2 regions of the Iodobacter sp. CM08 genome follow, and region 2 is predicted to be linked to the other one. Evidence: riboswitches for the same ligand, from Rfam matches in the RefSeq annotation. Region 2 holds a riboswitch; the other holds the start of a gene.

Region 1 (9,506 bases), on a different contig from region 2:
TAAGCGGCGAAGGCGAAGCCGGCGTAAATGGTGGCCCATCTGGCGATCTGTACGTGGTCATTCATGTGAAGGCGCATTCGGTGTTTCAGCGTGATGGCAATGATCTGCATTGCGAAATGCCGATCAGCTTTACCATTGCGGCCTTGGGCGGGGAAATTGAAATCCCTACGCTGGATGGCAAAGCGCGGATTACTATCCCTGCAGAAACGCAAAGTGGCCAGCAGTTCCGCCTGCGTAGCAAGGGGATTAAAGGCGTACGCAGCGCCATTACCGGCGATTTAATGTGTCATGTGATTTTGGAAACGCCGGTTAAACTGACTGCGCGTCAAAAAGAATTGCTAAAAGAGTTTGAAGAAATCAGCCAAGGCGATTCTGATAAGCATAATCCACGGGCTAAATCGTTCATGGATAAAGTAAAAGATTTTTTCGCTTCATAATAAAGTGGAATAGTTAAATCATATCCACTTAATAAAAAGGCCAGTGCTTGAAAATGCACTGGCCTTTTTGCTTTAAGCGCGCTGAAGTGGCCAGCCATAAGTATCCATCGTCATTCCCGAGTGTCTTTATCGGGAATCCAGCTGGCTAGATTCCCGCCTGCGCGGGAATGACGAACTAGATTGGCATAAGGTTGGAAAATGTATTGCAGAGTACTTATTTGATTAAGCGGAACACATAAGGTAGGCGGTAGGCTTCACCTTTACTGGCGCTGATTGCGGCAATAATGCAAAACACCACATTGGCCAGCCCAAGTAAAAATATGCCTAAAAAGCCTACTAAAATAACGGTTAATACCGCGCTAATGGCATAGCCTATCATCACGGTAATAGACCAATTAAGCGCTTCTTTTGCATGCTCTTGCACAAAATGATCGTCTTTTTTAAGCAAAAAGACGATAAGTGCAGGGATAAAGCCAAAGAAAATACTCCCCACCCAAGTCAGTGCCGCGATGGTATTGGAGTCAGACTTTACGGGGGTGGTGACTGGAAATTGATTTTCATCCATCTTGGTCTCGATCACGAGGCAGAAAACTCATTCTAGGTGGCAGGTTTAGCCTAGAGCAAGCGCCATGTTTACATTGCTTAAAAGCTTAGGCCGTACTGTTGTAATCAGATTGCTTTGTCTTGATGCATTAGCGTTTTGCTAAGAGTGGGCCAAAATTAACTAATAGCACGCCAACCGCAATAAACACCGCGCCTAAGATCCGCAGGCTGCCAATTTCACGCATAGGCAGGCCTAAAATGCCGAAGCGATCAAAAAGTAAGGATGCGGTAATTTGCCCCGCCACAATCAAGGAAACCATTGCTGCCACACCAATTCGAGGCGCAAGCAAGGTGGTGCCAAAGACAAACAATGCGCCCATTAGCCCACCAGTAAGCTGCCACCAAGAGGCTTGGCCTAGCTGGCTTAGCCCCGTCCACTTTTGCCCACTTAAAATAGCGCAGAGTGCCAGCGTGAGTGTTCCTATAGAAAAAGACAAAAGTGCCGCCAGTAGCGTACTGCCACCAATGACGCCTTTTAATTGATTGTTGACGGCCGATTGCAGTGGAACGATTAGGCCAATGATGATTGCAAGAAGATAGTAGGGGAGTTGCATAAGGGCTTTGCTGGCGAGGTTGAAGTGGCCATATTGTAGGGTGGGCACGCCCTTGTGCCCACGCCTTTATATTAAGTAAGGGCGGGCAATCTCTTGCCCACCTTGCCATTAAGCCTTGTGATAAACCTCGGCACCCTTTTTGATAAATTCAATTGATTTGGTTTGCATGCCGATCTGATTGGCTTCTGATTCCGCAATCCCTTGCTTGGCTGCAAATTCACGCACGTCTTGGGTGATTTTCATCGAGCAGAAGTGTGGGCCACACATCGAGCAAAAGTGCGCCACTTTGCCGCTGTCTTTGGGCATGGTTTCATCGTGGAAAGAGCGAGCGCGGTCAGGATCTAGCCCCAGATTAAACTGGTCTTCCCAGCGGAATTCAAAGCGGGCTTTAGATAGCGCGTTATCGCGAATCTGTGCGCCAGGATGGCCTTTGGCCAGATCCGCTGCGTGCGCGGCTAGCTTATAAGTAATGATGCCTTCTTTCACATCATCTTTATTGGGCAGGCCCAAATGCTCTTTTGGTGTGACATAGCAAAGCATCGCCGTGCCGTACCAGCCAATTTGCGCCGCGCCAATCGCTGAGGTGATGTGATCGTAGCCGGGGGCGATATCGGTGGTCAGCGGTCCGAGGGTGTAGAACGGCGCTTCGTGGCACCATTCCAGCTCCTTATCCATATTTTCTTTAATCAATTGCATCGGCACATGGCCTGGGCCTTCGATCATCACTTGCACATCGTGCTGCCAAGCAATTTGCGTTAGCTCACCCAGCGTTTTTAGCTCGCCTAATTGGGCTTCATCATTGGCATCCCAGATTGAGCCAGGGCGCAGGCCATCGCCTAAGCTGAAGGCCACATCGTAGGCTTTCATGATTTCGCAGATGTCGGCAAAGTGGGTGTAAAGAAAGTTTTCTTTATGATGCGCTAAACACCATTTGGCCATAATCGAGCCACCACGGCTGACAATGCCAGTCATACGGCCTGCCGTCATTGGTACATAGCGTAGCAATACGCCAGCATGGATGGTGAAGTAATCCACGCCTTGCTCGGCTTGCTCGATCAGCGTGTCTTTGAATATTTCCCAAGTCAGGTCTTCTGCCTTGCCGTTTACTTTTTCTAATGCTTGGTAAATAGGTACAGTACCGATTGGCACGGGGCTGTTACGCAGAATCCATTCGCGGGTTTCGTGGATATTTTTGCCAGTGGACAAATCCATAATGGTGTCTGCACCCCAGCGAATGCCCCAAGTCATTTTTTCTACTTCTTCGCTAATGCTGGAGCTGACGGCAGAGTTACCAATATTGCCGTTAATCTTAACCAAGAAATTACGGCCAATAATCATCGGCTCGGATTCTGGGTGGTTGATGTTGTTGGGGATAATGGCACGGCCACAGGCGATTTCGCTGCGCACAAATTCAGGGGTGATTACATCTGGCATGATGGCGCCGTAGTTTTCGCCCTTGTGCTGGCGATTCATCATGGCCAGCATTTTTTCGCCAGTAGGACTGCTGTCCCGCAGGCTTTGTAGATAAGCCGCACGATTCATGTTTTCACGAATCGCTACGTATTCCATTTCTGGGGTAATGATGCCTTTACGCGCGTAATGCATTTGGCTGACGTTAGAACCCAGCTTGGCTTTGCGTGGCTGACGTTTTAGCTCAAAGCGCAGTTCATCCAATTTGGCATCGGCTTCGCGCATACGGCCGTAATCGCTGGTGAGCTGAGTGAGCAGCTCGGTGTCGTTTCGATCGTTAATCCAAGGAGCTCGTACGGCTTCCAAGCCTTTGCGCACATCGATGGTTGCATCTGGATCGGAGTAAGGGCCGGAGCAGTCGTAAACAAAGATGGGCGGGTTTTTTTCTGTTGCGCCGCTGATACTCATTTGGAGCGGGGTATCGGCTTGGCTAATTTCACGCATAGGCACACGAATATCATCACGTGAACCTGTGACATAAATTTTGCGTGAGTTGGGGAGTGGCTGGATGGCTGCGTCGTCAACGACGGCAGTGGATGCTAAAAACTGGGCTTTTGCGTTCATGCTCTACTCCACAGGGGCGCGGGGAGAGCGGGATAAGGGCAACCGCTCGCTTCCCTACGCCGGTATTAACCGAATCAGGTTCAGAGGGTAATTCTCATCCACACCGATGATTGGTGCAGAACCCCTAGCGATAAAGTAGTGAAGGTATATAAAAATGGAGTAAACCGCAAATTTAAGATGGAGTGAGATGATTTTTATCAGGGAGAGCTGGGGAGTGGGCGTCATCCCCGAGGGGGGGCGGGGATCCAGAAATTTTGAGCGCTGCAGGACTGGATTCCCGCTTTCGTGGGAATGACGAGTCAATCAACTGAGCTTAGTCGTTCATCAGAAATAAAGATAAGGTCGTCAGTCAAGCCCATGTGTGTTCTTGGCTTTTTTCGTGCAGTTAGTGTTTTTCGTGGACGAAATGCCTTGGTGCGTAGCATCCGTTACTCATCCTTGCTCTTCTAGCGAGCAATCTACGGTGCATTAGCCACACTGAGCTTGGTCTGTGGGATAATTGCGAAAATTTTCAAACGCTGGGTTTGATCTCGGCTCGCTTTGAGGTGATAAAAATGGATTGGGAAAACGCACGTTATTTATTAGTTGAGCAGCAAATTCGCCCATGGGATGTGCTGGATCAAAAGGTGCTCAACCGTGTATTAGCGGTTAAGCGCGAAGAGTTTGTGCCCGCGGATAAAAAAGAGCTGGCCTTTGTGGATATCGAGCTGCCGCTGGCGAATGGCTCGCAAATGCTGGCCCCCAAAATGGAAGCTAAGCTATTGCAGGATATCGATCCGCAAATTACAGATAAGGTATTAGTTGTTGGCGCAGGTACTGGCTATTTGATGGCGCTAGCGGCAGGCTTGGTGGCGCATGTGTATGGTGTAGAGATTGATGCGGCTCTGGTTGATGTTGCCCGCGCCAATTTGGCGACTGCCGGTATTATTAATGCCACGGTGACTCAAGGCGATGCACTGGCCGCAGCGCAAAAGCAAGGCCCATTTAATGCAATTATCGTGACGGGCTCTTTAGCTGAAGTTCCTGCCAGCTTGAAAGATCAGTTGGCGGTGGGTGGGCGTTTGATTGCAGTGGTAGGCGAATTGCCAATTATGTCGGCAACATTGTTTAGCTGTGTGGAAAAAGGCAGTTTTAGTGAAAATAAGCTGTTTGAATATAATTTGCCGCGCTTAAAAAATGCTGTAGAAAAAACGGCATTTGCATTTTAATAAATTGAAAATAGCGCGGCCTGATTGGCCGCGTTATTTATATAAAGGGCTTATATGCAACAGATTAACCCGCTTGAATTATCCCAATGGCTAAGCGATACCACTCGGCCAAATCCGCTGTTATTGGATGTGCGTGAAGTGGCGGAGTATGAGATTTGCCATATTGATGGCAGCCAATTAGTACCCATGAATACTATTCCTAGCCGCTTTAGCGAGCTGGATGAAGAAGCCACGATTGTGGTGATTTGTCATCATGGTATGCGTAGTTATCAAGTTGCTTCTTTTCTTGAGCGCCAAGGTTTTGCGAATGTTATTAATTTGCATGGCGGTATTGCGCGCTGGGCAGAAGAGGTTGATGTGGCTATGGCTAGGTACTAAACAGGCTCTTTTTATAACGCTAGTGTTTGGTGTTTAGATATTCCAAATGAATTGGTTTTAATCCAGGGTGGCTTCCCTCCGCCACATTGGCTTGTTATAGTCTCCCCGCTTGATTTTTTACGCCCTCTGCCTTTCATAAGATCTTAATGACAATGAAATTATCCAAAAGCTCTGCTGCTATTTCTCTTTCCTTGCTACTAGCTGGGCCTGCGTGGTCTGCAACGTGCTTATCAGGAGTGGGTGATTGCCAAAATATTCCTGATGATGCTCAGACAATGAGTCAAGGCGCTTTGCTGCAACAGCCGGGCAATCCTTACCCACAACAGGGTTTGCAGCAGCAGGGGCAGACCAGCCAGCAAAGCAGAAATACTGCGCCTCAATTGCAAACTCCTATGGCGCCAGTATCTTGTGATGATGTCAGTGGCAAGGTGGCAGTGGATCGTAATAGCAAATATAAATTACCCGCGACACCTTTGAATGATTTCCAAAAGTACCTCTGTAGCAGCAGTAATTTGCCGCTACCGATTTTTGGTCAGCAAATATTTCAGGCGCAGCAAGCGGCCTATTCCCCATTTGAGGCTGCACCGGTTTCTGCGGATTACTTGATTGGTGTGGGGGACAATTTTTCGCTACGTATTTGGGGGCAGCTGGATGCAGATTTACAGCTAAAAGTGGATCGTTCTGGTGCGGTGTTTATTCCCCGTGTTGGCAATGTCAACGTGGTAGGGATTCCATTTGGCGCTTTAAAACAGCACTTAAGCCGTGAAGTGGGCAAGGTTTATCGTAATTTTGATTTGGCCGTTACCATGGGCCAGTTAAAAAGCGTGCAGGTGTTTGTGGTGGGTTTTGCGCAAAATCCTGGTAGTTATAGCTTGGGTTCGCTTTCTACCGTAGTAAACGCCTTGTTTGCGGCTGGCGGCCCTTCGGCCAATGGTAGCTTGCGTAAAATTCAAGTAAAACGTGCCGGCAAGGTGGTGAATGAGTTTGACTTGTATGACTTACTGCTTAAAGGCGATAAAAGCCATGATCTGATGCTGCAAGGCGGCGACGTGGTGTATGTGCCGCCAGTAGGTGGGCAGGCGGCGATTTCTGGTAGCGTGAAAGTGCCAGCAATCTATGAAGTGAAAGCGGGTGAAAACCTGCAAGATTTAATTAACTGGGCCGGTGGCGCGGGTAATTTTGCCCAAGATGGCAAAGTGTCGATTGAACGCGTGGTTGCGCAAAAATCCCGCAAGGTGGAATCGGTTGAGCTGGCTAAAGCCAGCGGTTTTGTGGTGCGCGGTGGCGATGTGGTGCAGCTTTATGGTTTAAGCCAGAAAGTTGAGAATATGGTGTCACTACGCGGCAATGTGGCCCAGTCGGTACGCATGCCTTGGTTTGAGGGCATGAAGGTGAGTGATTTAATCAGCAGCAAAGATATGCTGATTGCCCCGCGCTTTTGGGAAAATAAATACCAGGATCGCACCGCAAGCAGCAAAGATTTGCAAGAAGAAGCTGATCAGGAAGAGTTGCTAAAACAGCAACAAAGCTCGCTTAATGGGGCTAACCCAGCACTGAGTACCAAGCGCAAAGTAGATCGCACATTATTAGGTGCTTTGCGTGGTAATCAGCAAGAAATTAACTGGGGCTATGCGGCGATTGAGCGCACCAATGAGCTGGATAGCACCACTACCTTAATGCCATTTAATTTGGGTGCGGTGGTGCTAAAGCACGATGCTAGCCAAGATAAGCTGCTGGCTAAGGGCGATATTATTCATATCTTCTCTAAAACGGATATTCGCGTCTCGACTCAGCAAAAAACACGTTTTGTGCATATCGAAGGTGAAGTGGGTACGCCGGGTATTTATCAGGTGAGTGAAGGCGAAACACTGGCGACCTTGATTGATCGTATCGGCGGCTTAACATCAAGCGCCTACCTCTATGGGGCAGAGTTCTCTCGCGATGAAGTGCGTAAAAAGCAGCAGGATGAGCTGGAACGACTGGCCGATTATGTAGAGCGCAATGCGCAAACATCGGCTGGGCAGCAAGCACAAAATGCCTTAAATGCGCAAGGGGCACAGGCGGCAACGATTCAGGCTGAGCAGCAAAAACTACTGGCGCAAAAAATCCGTACCACCAAGGCCGATGGCCGTGTGGTGCTGGGCCTTAGCCCAGACAGTAGCAAGCTGGGGGATATTCCTGAAGTGGCGCTAGAAGATGGCGACCGCGTGTTTATTCCTGCCCGTTCTGCCACCGTAGCGGTGATGGGTTCAGTATTTAGCCGTAATAATGCGTTTATCTTTAGCAAGAGCCGCAATGTGGGTGATTACCTAGCGCTGGCAGGTGGCCCAACAGAAAGTGCCGATAGCGATAGCGTATTTGTGGTGCGTGCCGATGGCTCGGTGGTGAGTGCCAAGCAATTTGGTATGTTGTCCCGCTCATTTAAGAGTACGCCTTCCTTGCCTGGCGATGTGATCGTGGTGCCAGAGAAGTTTGATCGCACTGGCTTTATGAGAAATGCGTTGGACTGGACACAAATCTTGGCTAACTTTGGCACGGGTTTAGCGGGCATTAAGGTGCTTGGTAATTAATAAATCCTTGTAGGGCGGGTACACAAGCCGCCAGATTTAACTCATCCAAAGCGGCGGGTTTTACCCGCCCTACAAAACTAACAAGAAGCTTATGGAAAATAAAACTGTGGTTCAGGAAAACGATCAGGATGATGAAATTAGTCTGATCGATTTACTTATTGTGCTGGCAAAACACAAGAAATTGATTTTTGGCTTGCCGGTGCTATTTGCCGTGCTGGCGGTGATTTATGGCCTGCTTGCTACGCCTATTTTTGAAGCTAAAACCACCATCTTGCCACCGCAGCAACAGCAATCCAGTGCATCGGCCATGCTGGCGCAGCTTGGTGGCTTGGGGGGCGCTGGCGCTGCTTTGGGCATGAAAAGCCCGAATGATATTTATATCGCCATGATGCAAAGCCGCCGTTTGGAAGAAAAGTTGGTAGAGCGGTTTAAATTACAAACGGTATATGAAGCCAAAACCATTGGCGATACGCTGGCTGCACTGGAAGGCAGTAGCAAAATTGCTACGGGTAAAGATGGCCTGATCTCGATTGCGGTTGAAGATAAAGATCCAAAACTAGCCGCTGCAATTGCCAATGCTTATGTAGAAGAGCTACGTAATTTAAGCAAAGTAATGGCGGTGACGGAAGCGGCGCAGCGTCGGCAGTTTTTTGAAGGCCAACTACTTGGTGCTAAAAAAGAGCTGGCGAATGCCGAGGTGGCATTAAAGCAAGAGCAGGAAAAAACCGGTGTTTTACAGCTAGATGCACAGGGTAAGATGGCTATAGAAGCTTTGGGGGCTTTACGCGCCAAAGTATCGGCTAAGCAGGTGCAAATCAATGCCATGCGTAATTTTGCGACCGAAAGCAATCCAGAGTTGCAAAGGGCCAAGGCGGAGCTAGATAGTTTGCAAACCCAGTTGGCGGATATGGGCAAGGGCGGCGATGCTAATGAAGATGTACTACTGGCCAAAACCAAAGCACCAGGAATTGGCCTTGAGTACATCCGCAAAGTGCGCGATGTGAAATACCAAGAAACGCTATTTGAGTTGATGTCCAAGCAATATGAAATTGCGAAATTAGACGAAGCCAAAGACGGTGCCAATATTCAGGTATTGGACGCAGCAATTGAGCCAGAAAGAAAATCTAAGCCTAAACGTGCCATCTTAGTTTTACTCGCTCTGTTTGGTGGTTTTTTCCTAGCAATTTTGGCGAGCTTTATTTTAGAAGCATTTAATAAAATGGGTACAAATCCAGAGCAAAAACAGCGCTTGGATTTATTAAAAAAAGCTTGGAAGGGCATAGCATGATTTTAGTTACTGGTGGTGCTGGTTTTATTGGCGGTAATTTTGTTTTGGATTGGTTGGCACAGAGCGATGAGCCGGTAATCAATGTAGATAAGCTGACTTACGCTGGCAATCTGGATACCTTGGCATCCTTAAAAGACGATATGCGGCATACCTTTGTGCGTGCGGATATTGGCGATAAAACGGTGATTGGCGAACTACTGGCTAAATATCAACCGCGTGCAGTGATTAACTTTGCGGCTGAATCGCACGTTGATAGATCTATCAGTGGGCCGGGTGAGTTTATTCAAACCAATGTAGTTGGCACCTTTAATTTGCTGGAAAGTGTGCGTGGCTATTGGAATGAATTAGCTGGTGAGACAAAAGCGGCATTTCGCTTTTTGCATGTATCGACCGATGAAGTCTATGGCTCTTTAGCGAGCGACGATCCTGCTTTT
Region 2 (9,506 bases):
GCGAATGCCGGCGATGGCTTCTGGCAACAGCAGTGGGTGGCCGCCTTTGGCGATCATCACGGTATCGAGCACTACGCAGGCCGGGCGATGTTGGCGTAAGCCCCGTGCCACGGCGGCAACAATCTCTGCATTGGCTAGCATACCAATCTTGACGCTATCGACGCGGATATCTGCCAATACGGCATCAAGCTGCGCCAGCACAAATGCAGGCGGCACGGCGTGAACGGCGTGTACGCCTTGGGTATTTTGTGCGGTGAGCGCGGTAATCACGCTCATGCCATAAGCGCCCAGCGCCGAAAAAGTTTTTAAATCGGCCTGAATCCCCGCGCCACCGCCAGAATCAGAGCCGGCAATCGTTAATACATTAACAATCATTGGCCACTCCCTTCTGCGGCAAGGCACTACAGCGTAAATAGATAGCAAGCCGAATCAGACCCGGAAACCTTAGTGCATTAACAATCATTGACCACTCCCTTCTGCTGCAAGGCACTACAGCGTAAATAGATAGCAAGCCGAATCAGACCCGGAAACCTTAGTGCATTAACAATCATTGACCACTCCCTTCTGCTGCAAGGCACCACAGCGTAAATAGATAGCAAGCCGAATCAGACCCGGAAACCTTAGTGCATTAACAATCATATGCAGCCATTTCCTTTCGTAAAGCTTGTGCTGCCTGCTGAGGGTCGTTCTGGCCACAAATGGCCGAAACCACGGCTACGCCATTCGCCCCCGCCGCACGTAAACCGGCTACCCGCCCCAAGCCTATGCCGCCGATCGCTACGGCAGGTAGGGATTTTATTTGCATCAGCGTGGCAAATTCTTCTAGGCCGATGACTGGGGAGGCGTCTAATTTTGTGCCGGTGGCAAACACCGGCCCCACGCCAATGTAATCCACCAAACCCTGTGGCACAGCTTTAATATGGGCGGCATTAGAGGTCGACAAACCCAATATTTTATTTGGCCCAATGAGCTGGCGAGCCATCTCTGGCACGATATCCTGCTGGCCCACATGCACACCGGCGGCATCCACCAACAGCGCCACATCGATATGATCATTAATAATTAAGGGAATATTCAATGGCTCTAGCGCGTTTTTAAGCGCCTGAGCGGCACTCACCCACTGGCGTTTTTTCCAATTAGGTGCGCGCAATTGCACGATGGTCACGCCCCCTGCCACTGCGGCCAGAGCGGTTGCCACCATGCCCTGCTCGCCACCGCATAGATCAGGATCTAGCACCAAATAAAGCGATAAATCAAAACAAAGTTTCATTCTTCTGCCGCCTTTAACAGAGCGGGCTGCATGACATACAGCGCATCTAAAAATGCGGGCAAAAAGGTGCCCGGGCCATCGCAAGCTGATTCGGCGCGCTCCCCAGCAATCGCCATCACGGCGCAGGCGGCGGCCACCGCAGCAAGCCGATCAGGCGCACCCGCCACAAAAGCCGCCACCACGGCAGATAAGGCGCAGCCCGTACCCACGACGCGGGTCATCAAAACATGGCCCCAGGGAATCGCCCATGTCACTTCGCCATCGCTAACGTAATCCACCTCGCCCGTTACCGCCACAATTGCGCCGGTTTGCTGGGCCAGCCGCTTTGCAGCAGCAATGGCAGAAGCCGAATGCGCCGTGCTATCTACGCCCTTGCCGCTAGCGGATTCGCCTGCCAAGCACATAATTTCTGAGGCATTGCCGCGAATCACCGCTGGTTTTTCTTGCATTAAAGCGTGCAAGGCATCGGTTCGATAGGCCAAAACGCCTGCTGCCACGGGGTCTAACACCCAAGGCGTGCCAGCCGTATTGGCCGCCGCTACCGCCGCTTGCATCACAGCAAGGCGCGCTGGGTAAAGCGTGCCGACATTAATCAATAGCGCATCGGCCATCGCGGCAAAATCGGTGACTTCTACCTCGGCCACGATCATGGCAGGGGATGCGCCGAGCGCGAGTAAGACATTTGCGGTGATGGATTGCACCACTTCATTGGTCAAGCAATGCACCAAGGGCGCTGCGGCGCGCATGCGTTCTAGCTCTTCGCCAACACGGCGCAAAGAAAACTGGGGGATAAGCGGGATGGTGTGCAAGTCAGACATTTTGAGTTCCTTGGCAGGCGCAGGCGGCCCATCAAGGATGGCCGACATCCCTACGCTGGCATTATCCAGATCAGGTCACGGGTATTTCTCAGCCGTATTCACTTACGGCACCCCGAGTCAGACAAGCATTTTGCGCATAAAACCAAGGACAAACAAGCATAAAAGATCAAAATTTTAATACAAACTGTCTGTAGCTAGGCTATTTATTGACTTGTTTAACCGCTTGCATGGCCAAATGCGCTTTCACTCGGCTTAACACCAAAGGCAGGCACAATGGCTTAGTCATATAATCTATCGCGCCTAATTCCATGCCAAAGATCTCATCCTCTGCTTCGCAACGGGCCGACATAAAGATAATAGGAATATGGCAAAGTGCTGGGTTGGCCTTGATTTGCCGACAAGCTTCATAGCCATCCATTTCTGGCATCAGGATATCCAATAAAATAAGCTGCGGCAGCGGTGTTTTAGCCAGCCTATCTAGGGCCTCTAAGCCGTTATTGGCGGTAACAACCCGAAATTCTTTTTTTAGCATGCGATCAATCAGCAGCAGATTCATCGGGGTATCGTCTACCGCCATCACCAAAGGCGCTTCAGCCGCCTGAGACTCCACCTCATCGCCGCTTAGCTTCACCCCATCTAATGCCACAATTAAATCCACCAAAAAACTCACCAAGGCAGAAGAAAACGCCTCCAGCATAGGCTTACACATTGGATCGGTTGGGCGGTAGCGAATAACGTTTTCTAATTCAGCGGCCAGCTCTGCTAGCTCTGTAGCGCCAATACTGCCTGCTACGGATTTACTGCTATGCAATAAGCGCTCGGCAGTGCTGTAATCTTTTTCCTCTAAGGCCAAGCTAATCTCCGCAATAATTGCGGATTGCCCATGAATAAATTTTCTAAGCATTTCCAAATATAAAGATTCTTTTCCTAGCACTCGCCGCAGGCCATTACTCACATCTAAGCCCGCAATATTTAGCAATTCCAATTTATGGGTTAATGCAAAAGATTTGTTGGCTACGGTTGCCGCACCATTCATCTTATTGGCATTTTCAGGCCGTGGTTTTATCCAGCGCAATAATGCTGACCACAGATCATTAGGCTCGATGGGTTTGGCAACGTGATCATTCATTCCCGCAGCGATACATCGCTCTTGGTCTGCCTTCATGGCATTCGCCGTCATTGCCACAATGGATACATTGGCATATTGCGGTAACAGCCTTATTTGTTTGGTGGCTTCCAGCCCATCCATCACCGGCATTTGCATATCCATCAATACTAAGTCGTAACTTGTTTGTTGAACTTTTTGAACCGCTTGTTGACCATCTTCGGCCAAATCAACGGTGAATCCTGCATCATGTAATAAATCGATGGCAACTTGTTGATTTAAATCGTTATCCTCTACTAATAAAATACGCGCACCTTGAATGCTAGATAAATCAATTTCTAGTGTAGATGTATTTAACAATGCAAAAGATGCTCTATCGTTAGCGCTACCCAATACCCGCATGGTGGTATCAAATAATTGCGAGGCACTTACTGGTTTAATTAACACATCATCAATCAGATTGGCGGGTGTTTCATTTAATACCTCATCCCGCCCATAAGCAGTGACCACCACTAATTGCGGTGGTGCTTGTAAGGCTAAAGATTGAATCGCTCTTGCTGTTTCAGCGCCATCCATCTGCGGCATACGCCAATCTAAAAAAACCACTGCAAATGGCGCGCCAGCTGCGTCGGCCTGTTTCACTTGAGCCACGGCGGCCTGCCCTGACATCACCACACTCGGCTGAAAAGTCATGGTGCGTAATAACTCAGCCAAAACACGGGCGGCGTCTTCTTGATCATCCACCACCAGCACGGCTTTGTTGCGCAGATCTACACTCGGCAATAAGGAGCGTGGTACCAAGTGGCTGATATTTAAGCGCGTAGTAAACCAAAAAACACTGCCTTCGCCCCAAACACTAGTCAACCCTACTTCGCCCCCCATCAGCTGGGCCAATTGTTTAGAAATAGCCAAGCCTAAACCCGTCCCGCCATATTTACGGGTTATTGAGGTATCGGCTTGCTGAAAGGATTGAAATAAACGCTCAATTTGATTTGCTTCAATCCCAATCCCTGTATCACTCACCGCCCAATAAAGAAGCACACCTTCATTGTTTTTTTCTAAAACTTTGCAAGTTAACTTCACACACCCTTCTTGTGTAAATTTAACCGCGTTATTTATATAGTTGATCAATATTTGCTCAATCCTTAATGAGTCACCGCACAAAGTTCTGGGTACATCAGCGGCAATATCAAAAACCAGCTCTAATCCTTTACTATTCACTTTATCTAGCAATAAATTAGCCACATTATCCAGCACTTTATCCAATTCAAAATCAAGCATTTCAATTTTTAATTTTCCAGATTCTATTTTAGAAAAATCCAGAATATCATTGATAATACCTAGTAAATGCTGGCCAGATTTTTGAATCTTTTCAATATAATCGCGCTGTTTGAATGTAAGATTAGATTTAAGCACCAAATAAGACATCCCAATCACCGCATTCATCGGGGTGCGGATTTCATGGCTCATATTGGCTAAAAATTCGGATTTCATTTGCGAAGCTTGATCTGCATGATTGCGCGCCCGCTCTAGCTCTATTTGCTGCACTTGCAATGTATCGTTGGCCAAGCCCAAGGCCGAGGTTCGCTCAGAGACTTTGGCCTCTAGCGCCTCTTCATTGCGTTTTAATGCATAAACCAAGTCAGTTTGGCTTTGCAGGGCATCGGCCTGCGCCTTGGCCCGCTGACGATGCTGACGCAACATGGCAAAAGCCAGCAATAAGGTTAGTAAGCATTGAAACCCCGTCAGCGTGCTAGTGAAAATAATTTGCTTTTTTACTTCGGCACCGCGGCCATCCACCACATTGGCAGAAGCAACAGCGGCTTTTAAATCCAACTCTTGGATTAAATCTTCTAGTGGAGGAGCAAAGCTTTGTAATAAGCCCGCAAATTGAGCTGATGCAATGGGCCGATCTGGGTAGGCACCTAGGTAATGATCCGCCTCGCTAACAAACTGATTTAATGCCTTGACTGTTTCAGAGAAAATAGGAAATCCCCGCATTAACTCCTTTGGCGCGCCTGCTTGGCAATTTATTATCCGGCTAACAAATATTTCGTAGCGCAATTTTAATTCATCAAGCGGCACTTTGTTTTTATCTAGTAAGTGCAATTCAAATGTTTTTTCAAATCGTTGATAATCTACATGTAATTGAATCAAGGCCCAAAGTGCGTTGTCATCTGCCCGCCCTAATGCGGTATTTAAACTTTTAAATTGAATTACTTGCAAAACAGCAATTGCGGCATAGACAGCGACCAAACTACTAATGATGAGCCATAGCAGCCGCTTGCTGTGATCCATAGCTCCCCCCTTATTGCATATTTATTTTTGAGAGTTGCCAAATAGATCGCGTGTAATACAGCTCTTTTTGTAGCTCCTCATGTTTATCATAGGGGTATACAATAAATAGCGGGCCTTTCTCCCGAATAGGCATAGGCTTATCATTCATTAGCCGCGCCAATACCACGGGGTAATGCGCCACATCGGAATAAGGTATTTCTACACGATAGTCATTTAGGGCGATCAAGGTGATTTTTTCACCCTTTGCTCCCGCCGCCGCTAATACATCTTTTAAAAGAGGCCCAGTAAACTTAACCGGCTTGTCATACCAAGGTGTTTGCGTAGTGAAACTAATTTGGGGGAGCTTTGTTAGCTGATCCATAGTAAATACAGCCTCTTTACCACGATTAGGCTGACTTACATTTCCAGAAACAGTAAGGACAACAGCCCCACCTGGGGCTTCTAGTGCAAATACTGAGCCACAAAAACAGCAAATAGCAAACCAGAGTGGCAGTTTCATTATTTAGACTCCAAAGCAAGCTCAATAACAATAGGGTGCATTTACACACTAGTATTGAATTGCCTTTCTTGCCCCCACAACACACAAACTGACCTGCTATTTACCTTATTCTTTTAATTCAGCAATCGGGCTAGTAAGCACACGCCCTGCTCAATTTGCTCGATACTGGCATGGCTAAAATTAAGCCTTAGTGTTGCAGATGGCTGCGGCACTGGATCAAAAGCTGCGCCAGGCATAATCGCCAGGCCTGCATCTAATGCGGTGCGCATTAGATGCATCGTATCTTGTTGGGTATTGAGTGTTAGCCAAAAAAACAAACCTCCAATTGGCTTTTCCCAATGGGCTTTATCCCCCAAATGGCGCTGTAAGCAAGCATGCATAAAATCACGCTTCTGCCGATACAAAGGCAAGATACTACTGACATGCCGATCTAAGCTACCATCGGCCAAAACTTGCGCCACAATGGCTTGGCTGAGGCGATTGCTATGTAAATCAGCGGCTTGCTTAAGCCGTGTTAGTGGTAAAACAAGCTCGGGGTGCACAATCAGATAGCCAAGACGCAGCCCTGGCGCAAGCGTTTTAGAAAACGATCCTTGATACACCCAAAACGCTTCTTTGAGCCGCGAGACAATAGGCTCAGGCGCAGGGCCATCAAAAGAAAGATCTCGGTAAGGATCGTCCTCAAACACCAACATAGAGTGCCGATCAAACGCCTCGGCCAAAGCCTTACGGCGCTCTTTTGAATAACATCGCCCCGTTGGGTTTTGAAATGTAGGCACCAAGTAAGCCAAGCGGGCATCACATGCGGCCAAAGCCTGCGGCAAGATCCCCTGTTCATCTTGCTGAACACTGACAAACTGGCCGCCAAATAAGCGAAACACCTGCAAGGCCGCTAAATAGGTGGGTGATTCAGTCAAGATTTGCGTGCCTTCATCCACCATCAGCTTACTGACAAGATCAATCCCCTGCTGCGAGCCATTCACAATCAAAACCTGCTCCGCCGAGCAATCAATCCCCATCGCCTTGGCACGTAAAGCCACTTGCTGACGCAGTGCAGGCTCACCCTCGGTTTGCCCATATTGCCAAATATCATCTGGCAACTGGTTTAAGGCATTTTGATCCGCCTTAAACAGGGCTTCACTGGCTGGTAAGCCCCCTGCAAAAGAAATAATACCGGGCTGTGAAGCCGCAGCTAAAATATCCCTAACTAATGAGGAAGTTAGCCGATTAATCCGTGTTGCAAACATAGCCCGACGCCTATAGGTCAATACACATGACCTATTTATGCACTAGACTCCGCTACTATGTCAAGCAACTAGGCTCAAGTACGCGCATCCATGACCAAAATGAATACAGACTTACTTAACACTGACCTGGAACTCCTATTTTATGGCTATCGTGCCTTTACGTCGCTGCCCGATGAAATGCTTAGCCCCTTACAACTGGCCCGAGTGCACCACCGCATTCTTTATTTTGTTGGGCGCGAGGCGGGCTTATCGGTTAATGCGCTTCTTGCCAAGCTGGGCACATCCAAACAAGCACTTAATCGCCCATTAAGAGAGCTGCAAGAAAAAGGTCTTATTCTTGCCAGTACAGCCCAGCACGACAAACGCGTAAAGTGCCTTACGCTCAGCCAAACCGGCATGGATTTAGAAGAAAAGCTATCCACTAGCCAGCGTGAATTACTGAGCCGAGCCTTCGCAAAAAGCCCAAAATCTGAAGCAGGATGGCGAACGATTATGAGTATTTTGGCCACAGCGCCTTAATTTAAGCAGCGGATCAAAAATGAAACTCAGCATTGTTATTCCTTTTATGAACCCAGACCCACAGCACTTCTCTGAAATGCTAAAGGGCTTGGCTGCCTGCCAATTTGCTCTCTTTAGCGCCGTAGATATCATTTTGGTAAATGACGGCAGCCAATATGATTACCAAACAGAAATAGCTGCGGCCAGCCGCTTGCTATCCATTCAACTAATTGAATTACCCTGTAATCACGGGGTGTCTTATGCGCGCAATATCGGCATGGCCGCTGCAACAGGGGATTGGATTGCCCTACATGATGCGGATGACATTAGCCTGCCGCAGCGTTTTATTGAAAGTGCCTTGTTTTTGCAGCGCCACCCAGAAGTCATTGCCGTATCGGGCGATATGCTGGTGTTTAATGAAGATGGCGAAGATGAACTAATGCGCTTATTTCCTTTATTACATCAAGACATCTGCGTGGATAATTTGTTTTATTGCGCTATGGCCCAGCCCGCCATGATGCTTAATCGTGCGCTTTGGTTAGCCAGTGGTATTCAATACACAGAAAAAATGGATATGGCCCAAGATTGGGATTTTGTGATTCGATTAAGCCAATATGGGCAATTGGCTAATTTAGGCCTGCCACTGGTGCGTTATCGCCAGCATATACGGCAGCGTAGTGCCGCAATTAATGGTGAATTTGCCAACATTCATGTACGTGGCATTTGGAAAGAACAACTCACACACTTAGGGGCCGATATCAACCCCACGCTATTACAAGTGCATGGGCATTTATCCCCCTATTGGCTTTGGCAGCTCTCTGATATTGCGCAGGCGTGGGAGCTTTGCCCTCAAGCGGTTAGCCATTGGGGCAATGAAATACTTCGCACTAATCAAATCAGCCAGTATGTAAGTAGCGCAATTTTAGCGCAAAAGATTCATCGTTTGCAGCGCCATTGGCATGCATGGAAAGCCAGCGGCAATCCGGCAACACAGGTGCAGTTTTTATTATAAACTGATGTTTCGCACAAAAACTATTTATCCACAGAAACACTAAATGCACGAAAAAAACAGCTCAAATATAAATGACCTTTTCAGTTTTTTTATCATGATTATGGTTTGAGCTTATACATAATGATTTGATTTTAAATGGGATTGTTTAGATCAATCAAAGAGCAAGGGTAATACGGCATTTGTTCGTGCTTTTGGTGTTTTTCGTGGACTACGCACTTTTTGATTTTACTGCGTAACATCAGTTATAAATACCCATTAACCGCCAGATTTGCTTGGAGCCGCTTTATGCATCAGCATCACAAAGTGAATTACATTGAAATGCCTTCCAGAGATTTAAACTTAAGCAAAGCCTTTTTCACCAAGGTATTTGGCTGGGCTTTTGTGGATTATGGCCCAGAGTATTGCGCTTTTTCTAATGAAGGGATTGATGGTGGTTTTTACTACGCTGATTTAGCGATTTCTAGCCAAAGCGGTGCGCCCTTAATTGTTTTATACAGCAATCAGCTTGAAGCGACGCAAAGCGCCGTATTGGCTGCGGGTGGTGAGCTAATCAAAGCCATTTTTTCTTTCCCAGGCGGGCGGCGCTTTCAGTTTAAAGACCCGGCGGGAAACGAGTTTGCCGTATGGTCGGAATAAGCTCCTCCTCTATTCAGAGCATCGCCATGCTTACTGCCCCTAAGCCCCATATGCCGGAAGCCGAGCGGGAGGCGCTTACGACGGCATTACAAAAAGCCCATAGCTATTTAGAGTTTGGCATGG

The links. Region 2 has a riboswitch for thiamine pyrophosphate ahead of thiM (hydroxyethylthiazole kinase). Riboswitches for the same ligand answer to the same signal wherever they lie in the genome.
Region 1: linked by a shared signal. The riboswitch ahead of thiC (phosphomethylpyrimidine synthase ThiC) and the one ahead of thiM (hydroxyethylthiazole kinase) in region 2 are both predicted to bind thiamine pyrophosphate.

Annotation. Positions count from the first base shown of each region.
Region 1 covers NZ_JAWQUO010000015.1:66,790-76,295, reverse strand. Annotated here, with positions in the region: gene dnaJ (molecular chaperone DnaJ) at 1-437, shown strand, start outside; gene R6242_RS10465 (DUF4870 domain-containing protein) at 652-1,002, opposite strand; gene R6242_RS10460 (DMT family transporter) at 1,130-1,642, opposite strand; gene thiC (phosphomethylpyrimidine synthase ThiC) at 1,703-3,628, opposite strand; TPP riboswitch at 3,663-3,764, opposite strand; gene R6242_RS10450 (protein-L-isoaspartate O-methyltransferase) at 4,183-4,836, shown strand; gene R6242_RS10445 (rhodanese-like domain-containing protein) at 4,891-5,214, shown strand; gene R6242_RS10440 (SLBB domain-containing protein) at 5,367-7,784, shown strand; gene R6242_RS10435 (GumC family protein) at 7,876-9,072, shown strand; gene rfbB (dTDP-glucose 4,6-dehydratase) at 9,069-9,506, shown strand, end outside.
Region 2 covers NZ_JAWQUO010000016.1:35,190-44,695, forward strand. Annotated here, with positions in the region: gene thiD (bifunctional hydroxymethylpyrimidine kinase/phosphomethylpyrimidine kinase) at 1-375, opposite strand, end outside; gene thiE (thiamine phosphate synthase) at 629-1,270, opposite strand; gene thiM (hydroxyethylthiazole kinase) at 1,267-2,088, opposite strand; TPP riboswitch at 2,119-2,213, opposite strand; gene R6242_RS10930 (response regulator) at 2,288-5,491, opposite strand; gene R6242_RS10935 (molybdopterin-dependent oxidoreductase) at 5,502-5,990, opposite strand; gene R6242_RS10940 (PLP-dependent aminotransferase family protein) at 6,104-7,237, opposite strand; gene R6242_RS10945 (helix-turn-helix domain-containing protein) at 7,328-7,756, shown strand; gene R6242_RS10950 (glycosyltransferase) at 7,776-8,747, shown strand; gene R6242_RS10955 (VOC family protein) at 9,033-9,383, shown strand; gene R6242_RS10960 (hypothetical protein) at 9,410-9,506, shown strand, end outside.